DNA from 4 places in the Fundidesulfovibrio butyratiphilus genome. Region 1 is predicted to be linked to each of the others. Evidence: predicted binding sites of a transcription regulator. Region 1 holds the regulator's gene; each other region holds the start of a gene.
The links. The regulator sigma-54, encoded in region 1, starts transcription at its own class of promoters, with help from an activator protein. The targets are predictions, from matches to a motif close to CTGGCACGGNNNNTGCTT.

Region 1 (3,189 bases):
CGCTCAGGGCTTCGAGCTTGCCGTGGGGAATGGCCACGCCGTCGCCGATGCCGGTCGTGCCCAGGTTCTCACGGTCGAGCAGGACGCGCTTGGCCTTGGCCAAATCCAGGTCGGGCCAGTGCGCGCCCAACGGCGCCACCAGCTCGGCCAGCACGTCTTCCTTGTTTTGCGCCTTGAGATCGTCCAGGACGAATTCCTGGCGAAGGTAGTCCGCCAGGCGCATCTAGACGACCACCCCAGGGTCGATCAGGCCGTAATCGCCATTTTTCATCCTGTGGATCACGTTCACGCGGTCCGTCTCGGCGTTGATGAACACCAAAAAGCCCTCCTTCACCACCCCAAGCTGTTCAGCGGCCTCTTCAACGGGCATGGGCTTGGGCGAGAAGTTGTCCGACTCCACGATGGCGTGGGTGCGCCCTTCAGGGGTTTCGGTGATGGAAACCACGTCCAGGCGGACGCCGGCCGCGGCCTTGCGGCGGTCCTTCATTTTGTCGCGGAACTTGCGAATCTGGGCTTCGAGCTTGTCGGTGATGAGGTCGATGGTGGAGTACATGTCCTCCGATTCCTCATGGGCCGAAATGTGCAGGAAGTCGGCGCTGATCACTACGTCCACGATCTGGCGGGTCTTTTCCACCTGCAAGGTGACGACCACTTCGGCGTGGTCGGAATTGCTGATGTATTTCGGAAGTTTCTCGAAGCGCTTGAGCGCATAGTCACGTAGACCCGGAGACGGCTCGAAATTCTTGAAGTTGAAAGCGATGTTCATGGGAAACCTCCGGAATAATGCCGCGCGACGCGGCGTTTACAAGACGGCCTTGCGCTTGGATGACGACTCGATCCCCATGGCCATGCGGTATTTGGCCACGGTGCGGCGGGCGATGTTCACCTGCAGCTTTTCCTTGAGGATGTCGGCGATCTGTTCGTCGCTGATGGGCTTTTTGGGGTCTTCCGCGCCGATGAGCTGCTTGATGAGAGCCTTGACCGACTCGGAGCCCACGCTTGTTCCGTCGTCCAGACCGAGCGCCGAATTGAAAAAGAACTTGAGTTCGTAGATTCCGTGCGGAGTGGCCACGTACTTGCTCGTGGTGATGCGGCTGACCGTGGACTCGTGCATGCCGATGTCCTCGGCCACGTCCTTGAGAATGAGCGGGCGCAGCTTGCTCACTCCGTGTTCGAAGAATTCCCGCTGAAATTTCACTATGCTCTCCAGCACCTTGAAGAGCGTGCGTTGGCGCTGGTACAGGCTCTTCATGAGCCACATGGCCGAGCGCATCTTGTCTTGCAGGTAGTCCTTGTCCTTGCCCTGCCCGCAACGGCTGACATCTTCCATATAATACGGCGAAAGTTGCAGTTTGGGCAATCCGTCTTCGTTGAGAACGATGACGAAATCTTCGCCGTACTTGTACACGTAGGCGTCGGGACTGACGTACACCGGGTCCGCGGAACTGAAGCTCGCCCCGGGCATGGGGTCGAGGGACACGATGATGTCCAGATACTCGCGGATGTCTTCGAAGGTGATCTTGAACTTCTTGGCCAGGGCCTTGTAGCGCTTCTTTTCCAGGTCTTCGAGGTGTTCGTCCACCAGGGAGAGCAGAATGGGATCTTCGTAGCCCAGAAAGTCGAGCTGGACCCGCAGGCATTCGCGCGGAGTGCGGCTGGCCACGCCCACGGGATCGAAATGCTGCACCACCTTGAGCACGCGTTCCACCTCTTCCGGGGAGGCTCCGGTGTCCTGGGCGAGTTCCTCGGCGCTGGCCTGCAGGTAGCCGGTGGAGTTCAGGTTGCCGACAATGGTTTCGGCGATGTGGCGTTCCTGCTCGTTTAGGGCCGAAAGGCTGATCTGCCAGGAGAGATGCCCTTCCAGCGAGGTGCGCCCGGAGAGTCTGGCCTCGAAGGAAACGCCGTCTTCCGGGGCTTCGTATTCCCGGGTGGTGGCTTGGCGGCTGGTGGACGCGAAATCGCCGATGTAGTCGTCCCACTCGGCCGTTTTTTGCAGCTCGCGCTGCATTTCGGCCTCTTCGCGGTTGGACTCCGGGGCCTTGAGCTCTTCGGCTATGGTGGGTTCCGGGTGCTCGTCCTCAATCAGCGATTCCTCAAGCAACGGATTTTCCAGCAATTCCTGCTGGACGGTCTCCACCAGTTCCAGACGGGAAAGCTGCAGCAGCTTGATGGCCTGCTGCAACTGCGGCGTCATGACCAACTGTTGGGATAGCTTGAGTTGCTGTCTGAGCTCCAAAGCCATTTCGAGTCATGTCTCCCGGTTGTCGTGTCGAATTCGTCGAAATTTCACAAGAAAAGGAATTCGACTAGCAAAAAAAATGCCGAAATGTCGCCTCGACAAGGACAGTATGCCATCAATAAGCCGAAGTAGCAAGACATGCCGTGCATTCACAGGCTGTTGGACGAAATAAAAAGTCCCAACACGCCAGAAAGACAGCGGCATTCCCGGGAGCTGAACGCGCCTGTTCTCTTGCTCTTTTGCCGGCGTCAGTCGTCAAGCCAGCGCCGCCACAGGGGGTCGCGCTTTCCCTGGGCCATGAGCAGAAACCGGATGGCCTGGCGCACCGCCCCGGCGCCTCCGGGACAGGCGGACATCCAGTGCGCCAAACGCAAGATTTCGGGCTGCGCTCCGGCCACGGTGAGCGCCAATCCCGCCCGGCGCAACGCCGAGGCGTCCAGCCAGTCGTCGCCCATAAAGGCGGCCTGCTCCGGCGCGAGGCCACGTTCTTCAAGCATCGCTTGAAAAAGTGGGGCCTTGGACAGGTGACCGCCCTGAAAGTCCTTGACGCCAAGTTCTTCCATGCGTCGGCGCACCTGGGGATTGCCCAGCCCAGAGAGCACCGCCACTTCAATGTCCGCGGCCTGGGCCAGCTTTACGCCCATGCCGTCTTCAATGGCCAGGCGTTTGAGGTCGTTTTCCGGGGCCAGTCCCGCGTAGAGGGCGTTGTTGGTCAGCACGCCGTCCGCGTCGAGCACCAGCAATCTGACCGACCGGGCCCGGCGAAGCGCTCTGGCCGTCACTTCGCCGGGACGTAGCGGACGCCTCATTGTCCCTTGCGTTTGGCGATGGCCGCCTTGATGAATTCGCGGAACAGCGGGTGGGGCCGCATGGGGTTGGACTTGAATTCGGGATGGAACTGACAGCCCAGAAACCAGGGGTGTTCGGGCAGTTCGACGATCTCCACCAGG
Region 2 (3,189 bases), on a different contig from region 1:
CTCCGAACGGACATTCTTCCGCGCGGCCTTGCCCCTGCCCCGGGAATGTTTATGATGAAGAAGACGGGCACGTGTCCCGTACCTCCTCTGTTGTAGGGTGTTTGCCAAGGAAGATGCCGGAGACGTCCGGCATCTTCAATTTCGGCGACGCCCGTCCCCTGGTCGTCCCCGCCCCTTCTCGCGCGCCGCGTTTTCGAAATGAAAAAAGGCCCGAAGCGCCGCAACAGCGCCTCGGGCCATCCATCATGCGATGCTTGAAAAATCGCGCCGGCAGCCGGTTGCAAAGTTCCCGCCCGAGCGCCCGCCGCACGAACGCCAAACCCTCGACAAACGCGAACGCCGTTTCGGGCTTGACGTTCCGTCACAACGCGCCGGCGCGTTTTCTGAACAGGCTGCGGGAATCGACCTTTTGGACGGGCAGCTAGGGCTTGCCGAATCCGTACTTGGCCAGAATGGCCTGTCCGTCCTTTCCGAGCACGAACGCGATGAACTTGCCGGCCAGGTCCTTTTCCTTGGCCGCCTTCACCATCGCCACGGGATAGCTCACCTTGGTGGTGGTCTTGACTTCCTCCACCACGGTCACGTTGGCCTTGGCGGCCTGGGCGTCGGTGGCGAAGACGAAGCCGGCGTCCACTTCGCCCCGGATCAGGTAGTCGGCCACCTGCTTCACGCTCTCGCCGAACACCAACTTGGACTGCACCTTGTCCCACAGTCCGGCGGCCTGCAAGGCCTGCTTGGAATAGTTGCCCGCGGGCACGGTGTCGGGATTGCCGATGCCGATCTTTTTCACGTCGGGCTTGACCAGGTCGGCCAGGGACTTCACGCCCGGCCGGGCGGTCGGACGGCACAGCACGATGGCGTTGGTCACGAAATTCACGCGGGTGGCGGGATCAATCAGGCCCTTCTGGGAGGCGCGATCCATGGTGGCCTGGTCGGCGGAGGCGTAGACGTCCACCGGAGCGCCGGCCTCGATCTGACGCAGCAAGTTGCCCGATGCGGCGAAATTGGTGTTGACGGTGACGCCGGGATTGGCTTTTTCAAAGGCTCCCTTGAGTTCGGTAAAGGCTCCGGTCAGGCTGGCGGCCGCCGAAACCGTGAGCTGGGCGGCCTGGGCGGCCAGGGGCAGACTGAGAAAAACGGCCAGGACGCATGCCGTTGCCAATCGTTTCATAGAGGAGACCTCCTTCGGGTATTGCGCCGCTCGATGGTGCGGGCAGGGGTTGGGGGAAAAACTCGCGCCGCGTTCCGAGCCGGCTTGCCGACCCGGAATGTCTTTCGGACGCCGAGACCGGAGGCCGACATGAAAAGCCGACGCCGGGCCGCCCGGTTCAAACGACGCGACGCGCGTCGCGCGCGCATCCGTGACAAGCCATAGGCAAAAAGCTTGCCATCGACTCGAAATGGCGGTTCACGGCCTTCACGCCGAAAATTGAAGCCGCACTCTGACAATATTGTACGTTTTTGTCCCTAAAGAATTTCTTTTTTGTTCTGGTTCGTCAAGGGCAAATCGACGCAAGAGCCCTTTTCCGACCATGCAAGGCGCTGGCACCATCCCTGCATGATCATTCCCCATCGGTGCAGGAGCTGTGCGTTGCGTGGCTTCTACGGCAACAATCACCTTTTTTTAAAAAAACACTATTGTATTGCGGAAGAATTACCACTCTTGTAGACAGCGGCCACGGCCCGCGTCGCGGCCCCAAACCTCCGCCAGGCCCCGCCCAGTGCGCCGACACGACAGGATACGCCATGGATCAGGTGCTCGTACCCCTCATGCTCACCCTCAAGGTGGCCGGACTGGCCACGGCCATCTCCCTGGCCATAGGCGTGCTGGCGGCCTATCTGCTCGGGCGCAGGCCTTTTTTCGGACGCGACGTTCTCGACGCCGCCGCGACCTTGCCCATGGTCCTGCCTCCCACGGTTCTGGGCTACTACCTTTTGGTTGTGTTCGGCCGGAACGGATTCCTGGGACGCTTTCTCGAAAACGTCTTCGGCCTGACCCTGATGTTTTCCTGGCAGGGAGCCGTAGCCGCCTCCACGGTGGTGGCCTTTCCCCTGGTGTTCACGTCGGCCCGGGCGGCGTTCGAGTCCGTGGACCCGGACATGGAAAAAGCCGCCCGCACCCTGGGCGCGGGCGAGATCACGGTGTTTTTGCGCATTTGCCTGCCCCTGGCCTGGCGCGGCATTCTGGCCGGGGCCATGCTGGCCTTTGCCCGGGGCATGGGCGAATTCGGCGCCACGCTCATGATCGCGGGCAACATCCCGGGCAAGACCCAGACCCTCTCCCTGGCCGTGTATGCGGCGGTCATGGCCGGACAGGACGACCAGGCCACCTTGCTGGTCATCGTGGTGTCCGTGGTGAGCCTGTGCATCCTGGCCGGGTCCAAGACCCTGCTAAGGCAGCGTTGACATGACCCTGACCCTGGACGTGGAAACCACCCTGCGCGGCGGCGGACGCTCGTTCGCCTTGCGTTCGGCCTTTTCCCTGACGGCCAGCCGCATGGTCCTTTTCGGCCCGTCGGGCTCGGGCAAGACCGTCACGCTCAACATCCTGGCCGGACTGCTGCGCCCGGACCGAGGACGCATCGAACTGGCCGGACGGGTGCTGTTCGACAGCCGGGAACGCGTCAACGTCCCGGCCAGACACCGCCGGGTGGGGTATCTGTTCCAGCAATACGCCCTGTTTCCCCACATGGACGTGCGCCGCAACGTGGGTTTCGGCCTGCGTCCCTCCTGGCCGGGCCTTCTGCGCCGGGAGGAGCGCCTCAAGGTGGACGCCCTGCTGGAAAACTTCGGCCTGGCTCCCCTGGCCAGGTCCCTGCCCCACCGCCTTTCCGGCGGACAGCGCCAGCGCGTGGCCCTGGCCAGGGCCATTATCGGCGACCCGGACATCCTGCTGCTCGACGAGCCCTTTTCCGCCCTGGACCCCCTCCTGCGCTCGCGCATGCGTTCGGAGCTGCTCGGATTTCTCAGCGCCCACCCCATTCCCATGGTCCTTATCACCCACGATCCCGAGGACGTCGCCGCCCTGGCGCAAGTCGTGGTGGTCTACCGCGACGGCGGCGTGCGCGAAATCCTCGACCTGGAGGCCGTCGCCGATCCCGGAGCGGTTCTGTCCGATCTGGTCGAACGGCTCAAGGCCGAGGACGAAGCCCGCGAGGCGGCCCGCGCGGCGGGTTGATCCCACCCCTC
Region 3 (3,189 bases), 2.2 Mb from region 1:
AGACATTGCGCCTGCGGGCGAAAAGATCGCCGTAGACTCCCAGGGACATGCTATCTATCAGGTAAACGCCAACGGAATCAAAATCGGGTACAAGTTGATAGGTTCTGGTGAGCCACTGCTGTTGCTTACCGGGCTCGGCGCCACCATGGAAAACTGGACGCCGGAATTTATTGAGGAGGCATCGCGGAAGTATCAATTGATCCTCATGGACAACCGGGGAATGGGGTATTCCACGGACAACGGCCAGCGATTCACGTATCGCCTTTTCGCGAAAGACGTTGTCTGCCTGCTGGATTCACTCGGTGTCCAAAAAACAAACGTGCTCGGCTATTCACAGTCTAGCGTGACAACACAAAATTTGCTCCTTTACTCTCCTGAGCGCTTCGGCAAAGCTATCCTCCATGCCACTTCCATCGATGGAAAAGCCGTTGCCGCCGTCTTTAAAAGCAGAGCCTTGCCTGATAACCCTACGATACAAAAACAAATCCAGGCGGCCATGGGTTGGAAGGCGCCCTTGAAAAAGATGACGCTGATCAAGAATCAGGTCATGTTGCTGGTCGGAACGGCGGATACGGTCGTGGGCACGAAGAGTTCAACGGTGCTGGCCAGCTTGATCCCTGGCGCTTGGCTGGTTCAGTTCAAAGGTGGAACGCACCATGTGCAATTTGAAGCGCCAGCCGCCTTTACCCGGATCGTCTTGACCTTCTTGGCGATGGACGAAACGGTTCCCGCCAAACACAATCCATAGCAGCCTGTTGACAAATCCTCGCTGGCTGCGTCGCTCCAAAAAACGCAAGCCCTCGACGGATGCCGACTCCGCTTCGGCTTGACTGTTTCTCGCGCCGTGCCAGCGAGCTTTTTGAACGGGCTGCGCGAATCGACTTTTGGGGCGGCCTTTTGAGCCCGGTGTGTACGTCCCGGTCACCGGCCCTGAAGTCCGGGACCACGGGGAGCGTCCGTCCCGCCTTCAACCTACTGGAAAAACACAAGAGAGTCCGAAGTGTTCCCCAGGGAACGCCCTTTTGGCGGGTTTGTACCGTCGCGTACGCATTCTCGTCCCGAAAACCGCTGTGTGCGCTTGCCCCTTGATGTCCAGCGCATGGTGTCCCTGAAAAAATTCAAATACTTCGACCCATTACAACAGGATTTTCCCCGAAACGCCACGCCGGCGCGGTTTTCGCCGTCGTTGGCACGGTCTATGCCTTTGCCCCTCTGAAACCGCACGCCGCGATTTCGACTTTTACCAAACGGAGAGAATCATGACGCGCAAGATCGCTATCTACGGCAAGGGCGGCATCGGCAAGTCCACCACGACCCAGAACACCGCCGCGGCCATGGCGCATTTCCACGACAAGAAGATCTTCATCCACGGCTGCGACCCCAAGGCCGACTCCACCCGCCTGATCCTGGGCGGCAAGCCCCAGGAAACCATCATGGACACCCTGCGCATTCTCGGCGCGGAGAAAGTCACCAACGATAAGGTCATCAAGCGGGGCTACATGGACATCCAGTGCGTGGAGTCCGGCGGACCCGAGCCGGGCGTGGGCTGCGCCGGGCGCGGGGTCATCACCGCCATCGACCTCATGGAGTCCAACGGCGCCTACACCGACGACCTGGACTTCGTGTTCTTCGACGTCCTGGGCGACGTGGTCTGCGGCGGCTTCGCCATGCCCATCCGCGACGGCAAGGCGCAGGAGGTCTACATCGTGGCCTCGGGCGAGATGATGGCCGTCTACGCCGCCAACAACATCTGCCGGGGCCTGGTGAAGTACGCCAAGCAGAGCGGCGTGCGTTTGGGCGGCGTGATCTGCAACAGCCGCAAGGTGGATCAGGAACGCGAGTTTCTGGAAGAGTTCACCGAGGCCATCGGCACCCAGATGATCCACTTCGTCCCCCGCGACAACATCGTGCAGAAGGCCGAATTCAACAAGAAGACCGTCACCGAATGGGACGACCAGCAGGACCAGGCCAAGGAATACAGCGAGCTGGCCCACAAGATCATCGTCAACGACAACTTCGTTATCCCCAAGCCGCTCAGCATGGACCAGTTGGAAGCCATGGTGGTCAAGTACGGCCTCGCGGACTGACGCCCGACACACAAGGAGCGACCCAATGAAGATGATCAAGGCCATCGTGCGCCCGGACGCGGCGGAAACCGTCACCGAGGGCCTGGCCGAGGCGGGCTTCTTCACCATGACCAAAATCCAGGCCTTCGGACGGGGCAAGCAAAAGGGCATCAAGGTGGGCGACATCCATTACGACGAGTTGCCCAAGGTGATGATCATGATGGTGGTGGACGACAAGGACGTGGACGAAGTGATGAAGCTCATCAAGTACAAGGCCTACACGGGCAACTTCGGCGACGGCAAGGTGTTCGTGCTCCCGGTGGACAAGGCCTTCACCGTCCGAACCGGCCAGTTGGGCCTGTAGGCGGAGGCGGCCATGAAAGAGATCATCGCCATCATCCGGCCCAAGAAGGTCAAGGCCACCAAGGACGCCCTGGAAGCGCTCGGCTACCCCAGCTTCATGGCCCTGTCCGTGCTCGGACGCGGCCATCAGCGCGGCATCGCCGCCGAAGTGGCCTGCGAGCTGCCCGCCGACCTGCTGGGGCGCTCCGGCGGCATGAAGTACGTCCCCAAGCGCATGATCTCCGTCGTCGTCCCCGACGCCGACGCGGACCAGATCGTCAACACCATCATCCAGGTCAACCAGACCGCCCAGATCGGGGACGGGAAGGTCTTCGTCCTCCCGGTCGAGGAAGCCATGCGCGTGCGCACCGACGAACACGGCGACGCGGCCATTCTGTAGCATTCAAGGGAGCCCACTCATGCCATATCACCTGTTCAAGTGCAGCGAATGCATTCCGGAAAGGGGGAAGCACGCGGTCATCAAGGGGCCCGGCGAAACCCTGACCGACGCCCTGCCGTTGGGCTATCTGAACACCATCCCGGGCACCATCTCCGAGCGCGGCTGCGCCTATTGCGGCGCCAAGCACGTGATCGGAACGCCCATGAAGGACGTCATCCACCTGAGCCACGGTCCCGTGGGATGCACCTACGACACCTGGCAGACCAAGCGCTACATAAGCGACAACGACAACTTTCAGATCAAGTACACCTTCGCCACGGACATGAAGGAAAAGCACATCGTGTTCGGGGCGGAGCAGATGCTCAAGCAGAGCATTCTCGA
Region 4 (3,189 bases), on a different contig from region 1:
AAACCCGCGGACGTTTCAAAGCCCGCCGAGGCCGCCAAACCGGCGGACCAGGCCAAGCCCGCCGAGCAGGCCCAGCAGCCCCAGGCCAATCCTTCCCAGACCGGCGAGTCGGAAACGAAATCCGGTTCGTCCCAGTAAGCGGGCGGGGCGTTTTTCGACTTTACAATGTCCAAGCGGCGCACTGCGACAGGCAAACGTTGCAGTGCGCGTGGCGTCGCAATACAGTGCGCCAGCCCGCAAGTGTTGAAAAAAGAGTTGCCCGGGCAAGAGGTTTCAGGATAGCAAGCCTTTGGCTGTTCTCTGGAAAGCCGCCTTCGTTCGCCGCGACCCCGCCGTTTTTCTTTCGTCGCGGCCAGGTCCATGTCCGCGAGGCGTTCCCGACGCCATGGGCCATGCGATATCTACGCGACTTGAGGTGAAGGAGCCCTAATCGAATGCGTAAATGGATTGCGTTTCTCTGTGTCGCAGTGGCGTTGTGCGTCGTCTTTGCCGCGGACGGCGGCATGGCCAAATCGACCAAGACGGATAAGACCTCCTCGCGCAAGACCCAGACCTCGGAGAAATCCTCCTCCAAGAAAACGTCCTCCAAGAAAAAAAGCAAGGCGAGTTCGAGCCGGGCCTCGGCCAAGGTCGACAAGGAAACGTCCTCCCCGCGCAAGGGCAAACGCAAGTCCGAACAGGCCAAATCCCGAAGCAAGAAAGAACGCCGCCAGGCCAGGGCCGTCTCCCGGACTCCGGCCTCGTACAAGGGCGAGTTCCAGGTGGAGACCAAGGCCTCCCTGCTCATGGACATGAAGACCGGACGCGTGCTCTTCGCCCAGGAGCCCGATCTGCCCATCGCCCCGGCTTCCCTGACCAAGGTGCTCACCCTGTACCTCATCAACGAGTACATCCAACAGGGCAAGCTCCAGCCCGACACGGTGATTCCCGTGACCTACGACGCCAGCCATGCGGGCGGGTCGTCCATGCACCTGCGCACCGGCGAGAACGTGGTCCTGTCCGACCTCATCAAGGGAATCGCCATCGTCAGCGCCAACGACGGCTGCGTGGCCGTGGCCCAATATCTGGGGCACGGAGACGTGTCGCCCTTCGTGGCCGCCATGAACGAAAAGGCCAAGGCCCTCGGCATGACCAACACCCACTTTTTCAACCCCAACGGCCTGCCGGCCGACGGCCAAGTCACCACGGCCCGCGACATGGCCCAACTGGCCCGCGAATACCTCACCCGCTTTCCCGAACTGCTGGCCATCCATTCCATGACCGAATTCACCTGGAAAAATCGGGTGCGTCACAATTCCAACACCCTGCTCGGCCGGGTGGAGGGCGTTGACGGGTTGAAGACCGGGTTTGTCTGCTCGTCCGGCTTCAACATCATCACCACGGCCAAGCGCGGGAACACCCGGCTGGTGGCCGTGGTGCTCGGAGCCCGGACCCGGGGCATCCGCCAGCGCGAGGCCACCCGTCTGCTGGAAGAGGGCTTCAAGATCATCGAGGCCGAAACCCACGACGGCAAACAGATGGCCATGGCCCACTAGCAGCCCGCCCAACAAGGCGATTCTTGCAGTCCGTTGAAAAATTCTTCAACGGATGCCCACTCCGCTTCGGGATGTTCCAAAAGACGCGATGCGAGTCGTTCGTGACCGGGCTTGGCCCGGTAAAGACCCCCACGGCCTTTTTCGGCCCATGCCCCGGTGGCGTGTGGCCCGGTATTTGCTTAAAGTTCGGCTATGACTCGTCCGTTTCGCTTTACGCTCGACCAGGTTCTCGACTACCGGGGCCAACTGGAAGACCAGGCCAAGTTGGCCTTGTCCAAGGCTTTGGCCGCAGAAAACGATCAACGCGCGGTGTGCGCTTCCCTGAGCGCGTCCCTTGCCGAGCATGAGGCCCGGTTTCTCGAAAACCCGAGCATGACCGCCGCGGACATCTGGCTCTGGCGGGGATACAAGGACCGCCTGGACGCCGATCTGGCCGTGGCCCACACCAATCTTTCCCGCCTGGTCCAGGCCACCGCCGCCCGCAGGGCCGAGCTGGTGGAAAAGGCCAAGCAACGCAAGCTCCTGGAAAAACTCAAGGAAAAAAAGGCGACCCGACATGCCGACGAAGAACAGCGAAAGGAACAGGCTCAATTCGACGAACAAGCCACGCTCCGGTTTCGGCCTGCGTCTGTCTAAGCTTGCCGTGGCCGTGGCCTTTCTGGCCGCCGCGAAACTCGGCGTGCTGGTGTGGTTGGACCTTTCCCTGGGTTCCCATCAGGTGGAAACGGCCGCTTCCCCTTCGGTTGCGGCCGCGCCGGCCAAAGCGTCCCGGGAAAATCCCCTTCTTCAAATGGCGCGCGACGCGGTGCTGGAAGAAACCAAGGCCCAGGCCGCGCAACTCGCCCAAGCAGCCCCGGCGGCCCAGCCGGCCAAGCCCGCGCCGGCCGCTCCGGCCGCCCCGCCGGACTCCCTGCTCTCGGCGCGCGAGCTCAAGGACCGGGCCGACCAGCTTGACCGCAAGGAACAGGCCCTGCACGCTCTTGAGGACGACCTCAACAGCCGCACGGCCAAGTTGCAGCAGCTCGAAACGACGATCAAGTCCATGCTCGACCAGGCCAACGCGCTCAAGGACGAGAAGATGCGTCACCTCATCGACGTCTACACGAACATGAAGGCCAAGCAGGCGGCGTCGGTGCTCGAAACCCTGGACGAATCCGTGGCCGTCAAGATTTTGGCCGGCATGAAGGGACGCCAGGCCGGCGAGATCCTCACCTACGTCAGCGCCAAGAAGGCGGCCAAGCTCTCCGAAGCCTTGACCAAGCTTCAGTCGGGACCGGACCTGCCCCAGAATCCGTAAAGAAACGGAAGCCTCCGGCGGCCAGGGGGAATCATTCCCCCAGGCCGCCCCCGAAAGGGGGTCGGCGGCCTGAAGTCCGCGCCAACACGTGACGGACGCAAAAATTGAGGGGCCTGGTTCCGACGGCGTCGGAACCAGGCCCCTGACTCTTCTTTCTTTCCCAAATCTTTCGCGCCGGGCGGGATCTTGCGCGGCCGTCGCGGGGGCGCGGGCAACCGGGGAGCCCCGAGGGGGTCACCCCATCGGGCCGCCAGAGGCGATTCTTCCTCCGAGCCGGGCGGTCATCCCGAGCGCTTCCCGCAGGCGTCGTTCAGAATGAGCCGCGCGGCCTGGCTTTTGTCCACCGGCCGGGAAAAC

Region 2: modB (molybdate ABC transporter permease subunit) is a predicted target of sigma-54. The motif match lies at 1,543-1,560, and genes of this name have one in related genera.
Region 3: nifH (nitrogenase iron protein) is a predicted target of sigma-54. The motif match lies at 1,187-1,204, and genes of this name have one in related genera.
Region 4: fliJ (flagellar export protein FliJ) is a predicted target of sigma-54. The motif match lies at 1,699-1,716, and genes of this name have one in related genera.

Annotation. Positions count from the first base shown of each region.
Region 1 is NZ_BAAHXA010000001.1:196,841-200,029, forward strand. It holds gene ACYQ01_RS00925 (PTS sugar transporter subunit IIA) at 1-223, opposite strand, end outside; gene hpf (ribosome hibernation-promoting factor, HPF/YfiA family) at 224-766, opposite strand; gene rpoN (RNA polymerase factor sigma-54) at 803-2,242, opposite strand; gene ACYQ01_RS00940 (KdsC family phosphatase) at 2,488-3,048, opposite strand; gene pyrG (CTP synthase) at 3,045-3,189, opposite strand, start outside.
Region 2 is NZ_BAAHXA010000003.1:570,378-573,566, forward strand. It holds gene modA (molybdate ABC transporter substrate-binding protein) at 422-1,171, opposite strand; gene modB (molybdate ABC transporter permease subunit) at 1,747-2,406, shown strand; gene ACYQ01_RS18680 (sulfate/molybdate ABC transporter ATP-binding protein) at 2,408-3,178, shown strand.
Region 3 is NZ_BAAHXA010000001.1:2,355,513-2,358,701, reverse strand. It holds gene ACYQ01_RS10735 (alpha/beta fold hydrolase) at 1-748, shown strand, start outside; gene nifH (nitrogenase iron protein) at 1,260-2,087, shown strand; gene ACYQ01_RS10725 (P-II family nitrogen regulator) at 2,113-2,430, shown strand; gene ACYQ01_RS10720 (P-II family nitrogen regulator) at 2,443-2,808, shown strand; gene anfD (nitrogenase iron-iron protein, alpha chain) at 2,828-3,189, shown strand, end outside.
Region 4 is NZ_BAAHXA010000002.1:386,080-389,268, forward strand. It holds gene ACYQ01_RS12770 (FlgO family outer membrane protein) at 1-138, shown strand, start outside; gene ACYQ01_RS12775 (D-alanyl-D-alanine carboxypeptidase family protein) at 435-1,535, shown strand; gene fliJ (flagellar export protein FliJ) at 1,728-2,171, shown strand; gene ACYQ01_RS12785 (MotE family protein) at 2,092-2,832, shown strand; gene ACYQ01_RS12790 (sensor domain-containing protein) at 3,114-3,189, opposite strand, start outside.